2 regions of the Pseudoalteromonas sp. SWYJZ98 genome follow, and region 1 is predicted to be linked to the other one. Evidence: predicted binding sites of a transcription regulator. Region 1 holds the regulator's gene; the other holds the start of a gene.
The links. Region 1 encodes LexA, which represses DNA repair genes until DNA is damaged. Its sites were predicted from a motif close to TACTGTATNNNNATACAGTA; they were not measured.

Region 1 (7,707 bases):
GGCTCTTGGTACAAAAATAAATTTACCTACGTTGGCAGGCAAAATCCAATTAACTATTCCATCTAATAGTCAGTCTGGTCAACGCTTGCGTATTAAAGGTAAGGGATTAATGAGTAAAAAAGCCAAAGGTGATTTATTTGCTGTGCTTAAAATTGTTAATCCAACATCTGTTGATGATACCAGTAAAAAACTTTGGGAAGAATTAGCCGAAAAAGCTCACTTTGATCCCCGTAATAACTGGAGCAAGCCATAATGCAAATTATCGTGACACAAAAAGATGATTTACTTACTAGCAAAGAGCTATGTTTGAGTAGTGATATTAGCGAAGCAATTTTATATGAGCTAGTTGAGCACAATATTGCGGTTCCAATTGAGGGGGAGCACGTTACGCAATGGCAATTTACGGTATCTGCAGTGACCCTAGTTAAAAAAGCAGCCCGTATTCAACAGGACTTTTCGTTAGATTGGTCTGCAATAGCTTTAGTTCTACAATTGCTGGATGAGCGTGATGAGTTAATTTCCGAAAACGAAATGTTAAAGCGACATTTGAGTCGATTTAAACACTTGGAATAAAATCTGCCCTTAGGTACTTCCTAGGGCGATTTACTCTTTGATGAGCATGCGCTAGCTCTCAAAAACCAATATGCCTACTTTGATTTATTCTTACTTTTGATTCGGATAAATCGTTTTAGTCGTATATTTTGCATAAGTAGTAATATTCCACTTAGACAAAAGAGTACGCTGGTTGCTGCAAAACTAATAAGCAGTGGATTATTCAAATCCTCTCGTTCATCGTAATCCATAATGTGTAACATCCAAAAAAAGTCAAATATTCGCCATAGTGTGCTGCGAACGGTAATAACTTTGCCGTTATTTTCTGACAAGTACAGTGTTGTGTTAAATGTGTCGTCAAATTGGACCTGCCAAACATTGGTTTTATATCCTACTTCTCGCATACCTAGCTTTAGTAGTACAGCGCTTGTTACTTGAGCGTCAATAAGTAAGTGTGCTTTAGCATTTGCGGTAATTTGTATTTTAGTTGGCGGTTCAAATGGTCGGCCTGTTATGCCATTGAAGCTTTGCTGCTCGTTATTACTAAAGACAGTAATAAGTGGTGTAGTTAAGAAGTTCTCAAAAATTATTTGTGTTGGATTAACCACCTGAGAGGCAATATCGTCAAGGGAGGCAACATAATCAGCCTGCGTAAATGGGTTATTAAGAGTACGTGTTGCAAGATGCTCCCCATGAACTTTATCAAGAGGGATTGCACTCATAATTAAACCACCTAGTAACCATGCTAAAATTTGTAGTGCTAATAAATAACCTAACCATTTATGTAACTTGCGAGCATGTTTAAATATTTTTTTATTCATGTTTTAGTCTTATTATTTTTAGAGGCTAGTTTATTACATTAATAGGATAAGTTACTGCGACATTTTGTCGCAGTTTAAACTATAGCTTACTGTAATCATTTAAAAATAAAAAAGATTACACTTAAATTCCTAACATGACTTATCTGTTTAATTGAGCTGAATATTTGATATCCAGCTAGCTTTAAATGCTAAAAAATACTTAAAAGCTGCGAAATATCCATATAAAGTGGTTAATAGAGCATAGTTGATTTGGTATAACGGTAAAACTGCGTTAAAGTTTGCAATGAAATTATTAGAGGATAAATACGAAACGATGTCGGAAATTCAATTTTTAAATGTAGATCTTGAGCTTGAATCAAAGCAAGATATTAGTTTGCTAGTGGCGGACTTGAAAAAAGTCGCGACGATTTTACATTATGACAAAGACGAATACCGTCAACTAGCGCGTATTGAAGCTACAGGTGAGGTGAGCACACCTGATAAAGCCATAAACCATATATGTGAGCTTATTGAATCGTGTTCGCGTAACGCGCTAAAGCAATGGTTAAGCTGTTCACGTAGAACGTTTGATATTGGTTTTGAATCAGGGACTTCTCCTAAGTGCTTTAATCAAGCCTTAGATGCAGATACATTATTGCGTATATCTGCGATTGGTGCGGGTATGGAAATTACCATTTACCCAATCGAAAAGTAACTATCTTCGCTCTACGACTGCTGCGGTCATTTTTGATACGCAGCACAGCTCATTGCGGCTATTTGTAATTTTTATTTCCCATACTGAACTACGTTTGCCAATATGAAACGCTCTTGCCGTTGCTGTTAAAGTGCCGTTGCGAGATGCTTTTAAATGACTTGCGCTAATTTCCTGCCCTACACAGTAAAATTTAGTAAAATCGACAACAAAGTTAGCGGCATAGCTGGCAACTGTTTCGGCAAGTACAACGTTAGCTCCGCCGTGAACCATCCCCATTGGGTTATGATGCTCAGGAATTGCCGGCATTGTGGCAACCAAATAATCATCGCCAATTTCTGTGACTTCTATCCCCATAGTTTTCATTAATGTTCCTTGGCCATTAATGCCTTGTTCTAACTGCTTGCACAGCTCTAAGGTGATGGGCTGGTACCAAATACTCATAATGTCTCCTTTGCATTTTTAATCATTTATAAACTTAGCTTTAGTTATATCCCTAAAATGTACACAAGTGAAATTACTTTAGCTATTTTAAGGCTTAATTTAAATTTGCGATTTTTATTTAACTGTATATACTCACAGTTAAATATACTGTATGGAAAACCAGTTGTATGCGACCATTAACGAACCGCCAAGCTCAAATACTCGAACTAATTAAAGTTTTTATTAAAGACACTGGTATGCCTCCTACACGTGCTGAAATAGCGCAAACATTAGGTTTTAAAAGTGCCAATGCTGCTGAAGAACATTTAAAAGCACTTGCTAAAAAAGGCGCAATTAAAATGAAACCAGGTGCAAGCCGTGGTATTCAATTAATTGAAGAAGAAGAGCCAGAACAATTAGGTTTACCGCTTATAGGGCGTGTTGCTGCTGGTTCACCTATTTTGGCGCAAGAGCACGTTGAAAGTCACTGCAAAATCGATCCATTAATGTTTAAACCGGCTGCAGATTTTTTACTACGCGTTAACGGTATGAGCATGAAAGATATTGGTATTATGGATGGTGATTTACTTGCTGTACATCGTACTCAAACCGCTGAAAACGGACAAGTTGTTGTTGCCCGCCTAGACGAAGACGTAACTGTAAAACGTCTTGAGAAAGCGGGTCGTAAAGTATTACTTCATGCTGAAAACGACGATTTTGACTCTATTGAAGTAGATCTTGAGAATGAGTCTTTTAATATTGAAGGCTTAGCCGTTGGCGTTATAAGAAACGCTGATTGGATGTGACTTTAAAAATAGCTTTTAAACAAGCAGTTTTATAAATGCGTACTAACTAGTACGCATTTTTGTTTTAAAATTTGTACTAAAAATAGGGCGTAAACAGCCCACTGACTATTTAAGCTGTAAACTTTTTTGCACTTATATTTTCCCCCTCCGAATGCGTTAAACCCCTTTGTTTTGCTCATATTTTGAACTTTCTGTTGCCCAGTTGATTACCGATTTTTTATTAATTATTCAATATCACCTGATTGTTTTTTATACTAAAACTTGCTTGTTGTTCGTTTTTTAGCTAATTGTTAATGCGCTGAGCTAATAATAACTCACAGCTTTTTAGTTTTGAGAACACACAATATACATAAACTCGTTGTTGGCGCAGCAAAACCAATCAATATTAAATAAGATTGGCTAAAAAAATAAAAATAACGAATTGGCGTTTAAGCCGTATGCCTCTTCGCTTTGCATTCGCAATAGCATCAAAGGAGCCGTCACATGGGTAAACTGACCTCTACCTTGTGGCTTATATTATGTGTTTTTTCGCACCCAGTTTTGGCTAACAGCCAATACAATATGCGCAAAGGCGTAACCGATATAAGCAATAATGTATATCAGCTGCACATGACCATATTTATAATATGTTGTGTGATTGGGGTGATAGTGTTCGCAATTATGTTTTGGGCACTTATTCATCACCGTAAATCTAAAGGGGCTGTACCTGCCCAATTTCACGAAAGCACTAAAGTAGAAATACTTTGGACTGCAATTCCGTTTGTTATTTTAATTGCTATGGCAGTACCAGCCACTAAAACCCTAATTGCAATGGAAGATGCCAGCAAAGCTGATCTCACTATTAAAATTACGGGTTCGCAATGGAAATGGCATTATGAATATATGGGTGAAGATGTAGAGTTCTACTCTATTTTATCTACCCCGCAAGATGAAATCGCGAATCTTGCAGATAAAAATCCTAACTACTTACTTGAGGTTGATAAGCCTCTTGTACTGCCAATAAATCAAAAAGTACGATTTTTAATGACTTCTGACGATGTTATTCACTCTTGGTGGGTACCTGATTTTGCAGTTAAAAAAGATGCTAACCCCGGCTTTATAAACGAAACATGGACGAACATAAACGAAGAAGGTACTTACCGAGGCCAATGTGCTGAGTTGTGTGGTAAAGACCATGGCTTTATGCCCGTTGTGGTGGTCGCTAAATCTGAGGCTGATTTTAAAACATGGCTTGCAGATGAAAAGCAGGCTAAACAAAAAGCAGCATTAGCAGATGCCGCATTACTTGATAAAACCCTCCCAAAAGAAGAATTAATGACTTTAGGCGAACAAGTATATATGGCTAATTGTGCTGCATGTCATCAACCTACTGGCATGGGGTTACCGGGCGTATTTCCTGCACTTAAAGGCAGCCCGATAGTGCTTGGCGATATAAAAGATCACATTGATGTAGTTATCCATGGACGACCCGGTACGGCAATGCAAGCTTTTGCCAAGCAGTTATCTATAAAGCAATTAGCTGCGGTTATTACTTATAAACGTAATGCGTGGGGTAATGATACGGGTGATGTTATTCAACCGAGTCAAATACAGACAGCACTTGATGCCAAAGTGGAGGCGAACTAATGAGTAGCATAGTAGAACAACCTAACGCCAATGAAGCTCATCATGCTCATCACCCAGCTAAAGGTTTTAAACGCTGGCTTTACACAACTAATCATAAAGATATAGGTAGTTTATATTTAATTTTTTCGCTGACCATGTTCTTAATTGGTGGCGCAATGGCCATGGTGATCAGGGCTGAATTATTTCAACCAGGTTTACAGTTGGTCGACCCTCACTTTTTTAATCAAATGACCACAGTGCATGGTTTAATTATGGTGTTTGGTGCGGTTATGCCCGCCTTTACAGGCCTTGCTAACTGGATGATACCACTTATGATTGGCGCGCCAGATATGGCATTGCCAAGAATGAATAACTGGAGCTTTTGGATTTTACCGTTTGCGTTTTTAATCCTATTGGCATCGTTATTTATGCCTGGTGGGGGTCCTGCATTTGGTTGGACTTTTTATGCACCACTGTCCACAACATACAGTAATGATAATACTGCATTGTTTGTATTTGCCGTACATATTATGGGAATTAGCTCAATAATGGGCGCAATCAATGTGATTGTAACCATAGTGAACTTACGTGCCCCCGGCATGACATGGATGAAGTTGCCCTTATTTGTATGGACGTGGTTCATTACTGCCTTTTTATTAATAGCGGTAATGCCAGTGCTTGCAGGGGCTGTCACTATGGTACTTACCGATAAGTATTTTGCGACCAGCTTTTTTGATGCCGCAGGCGGTGGCGACCCGGTGATGTTCCAACACATTTTTTGGTTTTTTGGTCATCCCGAAGTATACATAATGATTCTTCCTGCCTTTGGCATTATATCTACAATAGTACCTACCTTTTCTCGTAAAAAACTTTTTGGCTATGCCTCAATGGTATACGCCACATCCTCCATAGCACTATTGAGCTTTATTGTATGGGCTCATCATATGTTTACTACTGGGATGCCGGTAGCTGGCGAGTTGTTTTTTATGTACGCGACCATGCTTATATCGGTACCTACAGGAGTAAAAGTATTTAATTGGGTTGCCACAATGTGGAAAGGCTCAATAACTTTTGAAGTGCCAATGCTTTTTAGTATTGCGTTTATTGTGCTGTTTACCTTGGGTGGTTTTTCGGGATTGATGCTGGCAATTACACCTGCTGATTTTCAATATCACGATACTTATTTTGTAGTGGCGCACTTTCATTATGTATTAGTAACAGGGGCTGTATTTTCGATAATGGCAGGTGCTTATTATTGGCTGCCTAAGTGGACGGGCAATATGTTTAATATCACATTGGCTAAATGGCATTTTTGGCTATCGCTGGTGAGCGTGAACGTACTGTTTTTTCCTATGCATTTTGTAGGGCTTGCCGGTATGCCGCGTCGAATTCCCGATTATGCTCTTCAATTTGCCGACTTTAACGCAATCATAAGTATTGGTGGGTTTGCCTTTGGTTTATCGCAATTGTTGTTTGTAGCTGTGGTAATTAAATGCGCGCGTGGCGGTGATAAAGTGCCTGCAAAAGTATGGGAAGGGGCAGAAGGCCTTGAGTGGGAAGTTGACTCTCCAGCGCCATATCATACTTTTTCTACGCCGCCGGTTATTAAGTAATGACACACGCACCGCTACTCAAACGTTTGGTACTTATTTGCATAGGCATGTTTGCCTTTGCCTTTGCTTTAGTACCTTTGTATGACGTGTTTTGTGATGTAACAGGGCTTAATGGAAAGCCTTCGCTTGAGCAAGCAGAGCAAAGTACACAAATAGTACAAAACCGAGAAGTCGGCGTTAGCTTTACTACTCACGCACAAAGTGGTGCACCGTTTGAAGTTAAATCAAAAGAATACAGTGTAGTGGTAAAACCCGGTGCAATGCGTGAAGTAATGTTTAGTGCTAAAAATAACAGCAATCTAGATAAAGTAATGCAGGCTGTACCATCAGTCTCACCAGGTAAAGCGGCAAAGTATTTACATAAAATAGCCTGTTTTTGCTTTGATCAGCAACCTCTAAAAGCAGGGGAAGAGCTTGAATTTAAATTACTTTTTTATGTTGATACCGCATTGCCAAGCGATATTGAAGAATTAACTTTATCTTATACCGTATTTGATATTAGTGAACAGCTGGTGGCAAGTAATAACTAGCTTTTTAAACTAGTGTGAAACTAGGAGTAAATAAAATGAATCAAGAATATGAGCATTATTACGTACCAGAGCAAAGCCCGTGGCCTATTGTAGGTGCTGTTGCATTGTTTTTTATTGCAGTAGGGGCGGGCTTGACTGTTATGAGTGTAGGTAAAGAAGGTGGTAGCGGGGTTTATCTGCTTTATGCCGGTATTGCTGTACTTGTGTATATGTTGTTTAGCTGGTTTAAAAATGTAATTAGTGAATCAGACCAAGGTTTGTACTCAGCACAAATGGATCGCTCATTTAGACAAGGTATGAGCTGGTTTATTTTTTCTGAAGTTATGTTTTTTATGGCCTTTTTTGGTGCGCTTTTTTATGCACGGGTATTGTCGGTACCTTGGCTTGGAGGTGCAGGCAATAATGCAATGACTAACGAGGTATTATGGCCTACTTTTGAAGCCGTTTGGCCGCTAGTTTCAACACCTGCTGGCGAAACTACTCAAGCTATGGGCTGGCAAGGCTTACCACTTATAAATACCTTAATACTGCTTACTTCCTCAGTTACTTTACATTTTGCCCACGTAGCGATGGAAAACAATAAACGCACTCCACTTAAGGTTTTTTTAGGCGCTACTATTTTATTGGGCGTTTGCTTTTTAGGGCTGCAAGTTGAGGAGTACATGC
Region 2 (7,707 bases), on a different contig from region 1:
TAATCACCAAATATAGACATCACTCGTCTATTTTATGAAGCGCATAGCCCAGTAGTTCAAAATAGTGGTTAAGTGCTTCATTTGCTTTATTAATATGCTCACTATTTGGGTAGATTAAATTACTACTTTTTAAGCCTCCCACTAAAAAGCTATTTTTTATATATGTGTGGCCTTCAATACAGGCTTCAAAACACCGCGCTGCAAGCTCTTCTGGCATGCTCATATAATTCATATTGTGGGCTTTATCGTGTTCTATACACGTTTGTACAAAGTTATTTGCATCAATACCATCTTGATCTAAAAATACATGTTTATAAAAACTGTTCAAAGCATTATTAAGTGGATGCGATAAATTTGGCGTGTTTGAAAGCCATAATTTTGATGCAAAACCAAATTGTGGTTTTGCTGCAAATAAGTGCTCGCTTATATGATGGTCAAACGCATGGAAAGAATATAAGGTTATAAATCAGTACATGAAATTTATTGCTATAATTCAGTAGTTAATGATTTATTTTGTATTCAGAAAAAAATAGTGTTAATTAGCTAGTCTGAATACGGATCTGTATTAAATCAAAAAACTTTTTCTCTAAAAAAATTTTCACTTAAATTTGTTTATCAACATAAAAAACTGGAAATGGTTGAATCGAACTATTTCATTTTTTGGGGGGAGTTACAGATGGTTTTAAATATTCAGTAATCATCTCATGTTGATGACTGAATGTTAGTTAGTAATGTGGATCAATTAATACGCTCGATAACATGTTTACCAACACCAGATTGGGCTAATATATTATTAAGCATATGTTCTGAGTAAAAAGAACATCCGCCTTCTCCATCTATAGGAAACATGTAGCACGAACCGATCTTTTGCGGCCATACCCGAAAATCACCGCAAGTAGATAATTTAGGGAAGCTGCTGTACCTGAACTTAACCACCGTATATCATGCAGTTAGCTAATGTTTTTATAATAATATGATGACAGGGGGTAAATTTTTAAATGACCACAACCTTGTGGTGTATAACTCATTTCCTACCCCAAATTTTATATTAAAACTAATAATCAATGGTTTGCATAATTATATTTATTTGAATAAAAATTTTAAAACATCTTTGTACCGTATTGATTAAGTTTAGCCAAAGATTTGTCAGAAATGATTAATTGGTTGAAGCCATCAATTTCAATCTCTGTATGATTATATTGACCAAAGATTCTCATTATCTTGTCAGTGGCTAAGGTTATTTTGCTCTCTAGTGTTTCATCAATAGGACCTAGAGTTTTATCGGTTATGTCTTTTTTATTTCCGATACTAATAACTGGTTCGTCAATAAAAATATCTTCAGGATATCCGTCAGTACTAACCCCCTCACTCCCTTTAGTCGTTCTAACTTCAGTCGTTATATCTTCGTCCATTAAAGCGAATTTTACTTTTGCTAATTCATCTGGGATGTCTAGAGCCACGCGGTAGGCATACTCAACAAGGTTTGGCTCTGCAGGCATAAATAGAAACGCCTGTTGGTCTGGCGCATCAGTAATACGCAATATACGCCCCATTACTTGGCGGTAATACATCTCTGTTTTCACGTTTGAAAGGTAGCAGCACACCTGAAGGCGCGGAATATTGGTGCCCTCAGATATCATTCCCACACTGATGATCCACTTTTGGTGGCTATATCTAAAAGATTTAATAAGGTCATTTCCGTTGCCTTCATCACTCGTTACAATAACAGCGCTATCTCCAATAGTCTGGTGCAGAATTAGCTTTATTTGCCAAGCATGGGTAATAGATGAAGCAACGATTAGTCCGCCTGCATTTTTATTTATTGTTCGAAGCTCATTTAGCTTATAATTAGAGTGGATTAATAGTTGCTCTATGACGCTTATGTAAGTCACAATCTCAGAATATGGGATAATTGATTTTGAAAGCAGGTCAATAAAGCTTGTGAAGTGACTTGTTTCATCACCCTCAACAACTGTAATCTGATCATTATCTAAGGCAACGATTTGCGGAATTCGGCATACATTGTCAGAAGTTGCTTGTTTTAAACCATATATGTAATCACATTGTATTTGCCCAGTCTCATTACAGTAATCAGCCAGTGCGATAGGCAGCGCATCGGTTCGCCACGGTGTGCCAGTTAGTGCGATTGTGTGAGTAGCTTTTTCTTTCATAGTTGTTATTATCTGCTTACCCCAAGCATTAGCATCTTTTATATTTGTTCCTGCGCAATGATGAATCTCATCGAAGATCACGAATACTCGATATTTATCAAATAAGCGCCATACCTTATTATCCAGTGTACTTAAAGCCTGATAGGTAAATGAATTACCCAGTGCACCAATAGTTCCATCAAAATGCGCTTCGAATTGTTCACTCAACGCTTCACTAAAATCATGCGCTACTATTGAGGAAGGAGAGAAACACAGTACTAGATCAATATCACCTTGGTCATACAGTAATTTAGCTAAAACTGAGGACATCACGGTTTTACCTGCACCTGGCGTTGCAAGGGCTAAAAAGTGTTTACTTGTTTCATATTTAGAAATCGCAGAGCGAATGCACTCTGACTGCCAATTTCTTAGTCTCATATATTAATCCTCTCTTTTTGATTCAATAAGTTCGTTTAGAACTGAAATCTTTCCTTTTAGAATATAATTCTTTTCCTGAACTGCCATGTAACGATCTTTTAAATTGTCATGTTGGTCAGGGTAAATTTCTTTCAATGCAACATACTCTTTTACCGCGCCTAAGCCCTCTAGTAATGCTGAGTTATATTGATTTAAACGTTGAAAAAGCATTTGGGAGTAGCTGATAGGTGAACATTCATGTGCCTCCTCTGACTCCTTTGCCGCTACCATTCCTTTTAAAGTTGCGTGATCAAACAAGTCACTTTTGGTGTAATGAGTAAGCCCTTTTTTTTTGGTTGTGCTTCTTATTAACCAACCCCTTCTGGTTAATTTTAAAAGCTCCTCATAAACGAAACGGCGGGAAGCCGTCGGATTAAGTTCTGCATCCTGCTTTATTGCTATAAATGCCGTTCTAATTTCAGTTGCAGTGAAGTGATTGACGTTGGGCATACACAGAATTTGGATGACAGTTTTGTCTAGTTCGAATTTTTCCATGTAAAAACCTTAATAAATATAATAAAACTACATCAGATATGCATATATGCATTAATTATGATTATATGCAATCGTTTAAGTCAACGCAATGTGGGATATTTAGTCTTTTGTGCCTGAGACATACCAATGGATAATTTTTCAAAAAAATTAGGTAAAAATATCAAGATGATGAGAGTTTTGAAAGACAAAAATCAGGCTGAGTTATCTTTTAAGTCTGGCTTAGATCAAAGCTATCTAAGTCGAGTTGAAAACGGTACCGTAAACATTACAGTCATTAAATTATGCCGTATAGCTAAAGTACTTGAGTGCAATTTGATTGAGTTAGTGCCTGAAACTGATTACAGCAGCACACTTTAAATGTCTTATATATGCCACCCCAAAGTCAATATATCCATTTTTATTATTGTAGATGTGGGTAAATGAGGTAGTAAAAAGTAGAACTACTTTTTACTACCTGCTCTCTATTTTTGCAAAAGGATACAATGCTCTAGAGCTGACCTTTCAGAAATTTCCAGCATATGAAAAGGAACTAAAAAAGCAATATTCCAATCTATGCTTTGTACCATAGTAAAAGTATGAGCTAGTACAAATAGGTTTTTATCATATTTAATTCTTGATAAAGGTGACCCAATCACAATTTATGGCTGAAATGCTAGCTCCTATACTATTCATCATCCTAATCACATTTTATTACAGGTATATCTGTCCAGCGAGTCGTATAACGTGGCGATAAGAAAGTCCGCTTCATATTCCACGTCTGTGTTAGTTTTTCACTCCCTATTGATAAAGTCCCCACACCATAGCGTTTATTTATCGCATCTAAGCATTCCATCATTTTAGGTTTATCCTCACTAACAGAGAACATATCGGCTTGTTGAAATAACTCACTTTCTAATTCTATTGCGCCAATACCGCAGCGATAAAAGCGCGTGTTAGCCTTAAAAATATCATCAATAACATCTGAAACAGCCTTAGCTATAACGCTGGTGTCTGATGTCGGTATGGGAAACTCATATAGAAGTGATTTTTTGTAGTGCTCATCTTCATGCGGTGAGCTGGCAGCAAAAATAACTACACGCTTTGTTAATGATTGCTGTCTTCTGAGTTTTCGCCCAACAATGGCGGCGTGTGTTACTAAGGCCGATTTTAATGTATTTAAATCACTTACTCTTTCCCCGAAACTTCTAGTTGAGTATATCTCTTTTTTATCTTGCTTTATTTCATCCCAACTTAGACAGGCAATACCATTTAATTCGCTAACAGTTCTCTCTACGACAACACTGAACATGCGCCTCATTGCTTTAGGGTTTTGGCAAGCCAAGTCCCAGGCTGTATTAATCGCCATTAACTTAAGTCTTTTTCCTAAACGAGAGCCGATACCCCAGACATCAGTGACATCCATTCGCATGAGTATTTCTTTACGAGATTTTTCATCGTTAATAACGGCCACACCGTTGTAACCTGATAGTTTTTTTGCTGCATGGTTGGCCGCTTTTGCTAAGGTAGGTGTTGTGCCAAAGCCTACACCAACCGGTAACCCTGTTTCTCGCCAAACTGCACGCCGGATTGTTTGCCCATAGTCAGCCCAATCGTCAATGATATTAGAGAATCCCGTAAATCGTAAGAACGACTCATCGATACTGTATACATAATGGTCGTCACAAAACCTGTTTATAACTGTCATCATTCTTTCGCTTAAATCAGCATAAAGCTCATAATTGGAAGAGCGAACCACAACATTGTGCTGCTCTAAATAGTTTTTAATCTTAAAGTAAGGCTGAAATTTAGGAATGTTAAGCTTTCTTGCAATAGGGCATATGGCGCAAACACACCCATCATTATTTGTAAGCACCACCACTGGTCTAAAGCGAACTGAGGGGTCAAATACCTTCTCAGCACTCGCGTAAAAAGCGACAGCATCTACGAGGGCAAACATCGATTCACTTCAGCTTTATTTCTGTGTAGGCGGATGCTCGCAGTAACGACACCCTCGAGCTTAAAGTCATCATCATTAGAAATATAAACAGACTTATAATCTTTAGAGGCAGAGATAAGTAAGCGTTTCGATTTATCTATGATTTTACAAACAAACGAACCGTTATAACTAGCAACAATAATATCGCCAGTATTTACATCCTCAGCTCTATCAATGACTAATAAGTCACCATCGAATATTCCTACTTCTTGCATGGATTGCCCAGAAGCGATACCAATAAAAGTAGCATTCGGGTGTTTAATGATTAGTTCATCGATTGAAATACCGAGCTCAACATATTCTGCGGCAGGAGACTCAAAGCCGGTAATGCCTGCTTCTATAAAAATTGGAATAACGAACATACACACCTCAAATACTGTTTATATGTACAGTGTAATTTAAGGTTTAAATTATGCCAAGGTTCTTTTTGTGAGACGATAGTTTAATTAGAGCTGATATAAGCATGTTTTAGACTTAAAGATGAAAAACCCCTTTAATAACAATTAGTAAAATTGCCATCGGTTTGTTAAAATTTCACTAGGGAATTATGAGCTTACTCAAAGCTTATTTTAATTATGGAATAATTTACTGATGACTTTAGTTAAAAACACTATTGTATCTTTGCTGATGCTTAGCTTTATTACTGGCTGTTCAGCCTCTAGACACGCTATCATTGCCGGTGACTCTGAATTAACAGATGCTCAAGTGTGTCGAAATTACCTTAATGATAAAGATATCCTCGCTAAAAGTTACACCGCCGAAAATACTGATGAAGCGAACTATATCTACGCGCTTAACAGAGAAGTTAAATATAGAACACTCACTCAATACAAATGTGAGATATTATCTGTCGCTGCGCCAAGAGCTGGCGGGTCAAATAACTATTCTTCTGGTTATGCATGGGACCAGTTTTATGATGGTAACTACAACTTAGTCAGGCGCTGTCGAGATAAGTCTACGGGCCAATTTGCATATAACAGCGCTTGCTCTGGTCAATATCAAAATGACAATACATGGACTGGGAAGCAACTTTCCGATTAAACTTTAAAAGCACAATATCTTAGTTCTACAATTAAAATTGTCAGTCACCACAAATGAGAACTAGCTTATTAACTCATTTATTATACGTGACATATTTAAACCGAAATAGGTACCAAGAATCATAATGAAAGCATCCACAATTTCACTGTTAGCAACACTTATTTTCTCTGCTGCCTCTTCAGCAAATCAAGAAATTGACTCATTTAGCAAAGCTAAACGACTGCTAGAAAAACAAGTTTATAACAATCACCGCATTACCCTTTATTGTGGTGCGACATTTGATGCTAGTAAAAAAGTAACCGCACTTGAGGGTTTTTCTACAACAAAGTACGTCAAACGAGCTAAAAAAATTGAATGGGAGCACGTTGTTCCAGCAGAAAACTTTGGTCGTACTTTTAGCGAATGGCGAGACGGGCATAAGCAGTGTGTAAATAGTATGGGTAAGTCATTTAAAGGTCGAAGGTGTGCGGAAAAGGTAAATAAAGAATATCGTTTTATGCAAGCTGATATGTTTAACCTTTATCCGGCCATTGGCGCTGTGAATGCTCTCAGAAGCAATTATAACTTTACTATGCTTCCAGCAGCCCAAAGCGACTTTGGACTTTGTGCGATGAAAATTGACGAGAGAAAAGCAGAGCCACCTGAAATAGCCAGAGGGCAAATTGCACGTACTTATTTGTATATGGAAACCACCTATAAACGATACAACATGAGTAAAGCGCAACGCCAGCTAATGAATGCCTGGGATAAAATGTATCCTGTTGATGCTTGGGAGTGCACTAGAGCTGAGAAGATTTCAAAGCTACAAAAGAATCAAAATGATGTAGTTAAAAGCCGCTGTGAGAATATGGGTCTCTAACTATATTGTCTTGAAGTGGCTGTATATTCAAATAAAGCTTTCAAGCTTGTACATATCTATATTAGAAACAACATTTAAAAGAAGTTTTTATGCGTCAAGAAATACATGAGGTAACTATTCAAGATATTGAAAACGATTTATTTCTCGTAACGGGCGACCGTGGTTTAAAGAAAATGAAAGTCACATAGAACCATCTCAAAGCGTATTCCTGGACTTCCCAACTATCACTAGACACCTGCTTATAATCTTAAAGTACAAAACGGAAGTAAACTTCCGCTTTGTAAGCTTGTATTGCTATATTTCGGAAGCAAACTTCCGTTTCAAGGGCTTCAAAGGTAGTTATCGGAAATATACTTCTGTTTTTGAAAGCGTTAACCTAGATAGCTATATGAGCCATTTTTCGGGGTCTTATTTGAGCGATAAGCGGTGATCTAGTTAAGTAATCATTAACTTAGTAAGAATAGAGGAAAGTTTCCTCTTTTTTACAAGTTTATATAGGCTACAGCAAGCATAATATTTATAGTTGGCAATAGTTTACGCTATTTACTATTAATATAAGTTCATAAAATAAGAATGTTTTTGTGCTAAAGTAGGGTAATTGCACTCTGATAAAACTGTTACGGCTTCCTCGGAACTTGGTGGATCTTGATATGGATATTAAAAAAAAATTATTGGATAAAGGATTTGTTTTTATACCAAAGTGGCAACCT

Region 2: the regulator LexA is predicted to act here: its motif matches at 5,472-5,491, upstream of I6F10_RS02565 (LexA family protein).

The regions. Positions count from the first base shown of each region.
Region 1 covers NZ_JADYXA010000042.1:11,764-19,470, forward strand. Annotated here, with positions in the region: gene I6F10_RS17045 (DnaJ C-terminal domain-containing protein) at 1-253, shown strand, start outside; gene I6F10_RS17050 (chaperone modulator CbpM) at 253-573, shown strand; gene I6F10_RS17055 (hypothetical protein) at 648-1,373, opposite strand; gene I6F10_RS17060 (hypothetical protein) at 1,687-2,067, shown strand; gene I6F10_RS17065 (PaaI family thioesterase) at 2,068-2,508, opposite strand; gene lexA (transcriptional repressor LexA) at 2,676-3,293, shown strand; gene coxB (cytochrome c oxidase subunit II) at 3,777-4,919, shown strand; gene ctaD (cytochrome c oxidase subunit I) at 4,919-6,511, shown strand; gene I6F10_RS17085 (cytochrome c oxidase assembly protein) at 6,511-7,041, shown strand; gene I6F10_RS17090 (cytochrome c oxidase subunit 3) at 7,077-7,707, shown strand, end outside.
Region 2 covers NZ_JADYXA010000002.1:188,464-196,170, forward strand. Annotated here, with positions in the region: gene dcd (dCTP deaminase) at 1-3, shown strand, start outside; partial or broken gene I6F10_RS02540 (LPD1 domain-containing protein) at 20-448, opposite strand; gene I6F10_RS02545 (DEAD/DEAH box helicase) at 1,101-2,588, opposite strand; gene I6F10_RS02550 (hypothetical protein) at 2,592-3,122, opposite strand; gene I6F10_RS02555 (helix-turn-helix domain-containing protein) at 3,249-3,479, shown strand; gene I6F10_RS02560 (Y-family DNA polymerase) at 3,799-5,058, opposite strand; gene I6F10_RS02565 (LexA family protein) at 5,043-5,459, opposite strand; gene I6F10_RS02570 (hypothetical protein) at 5,689-6,138, shown strand; gene I6F10_RS02575 (endonuclease) at 6,263-6,997, shown strand; gene I6F10_RS02580 (TauD/TfdA family dioxygenase) at 7,648-7,707, shown strand, end outside.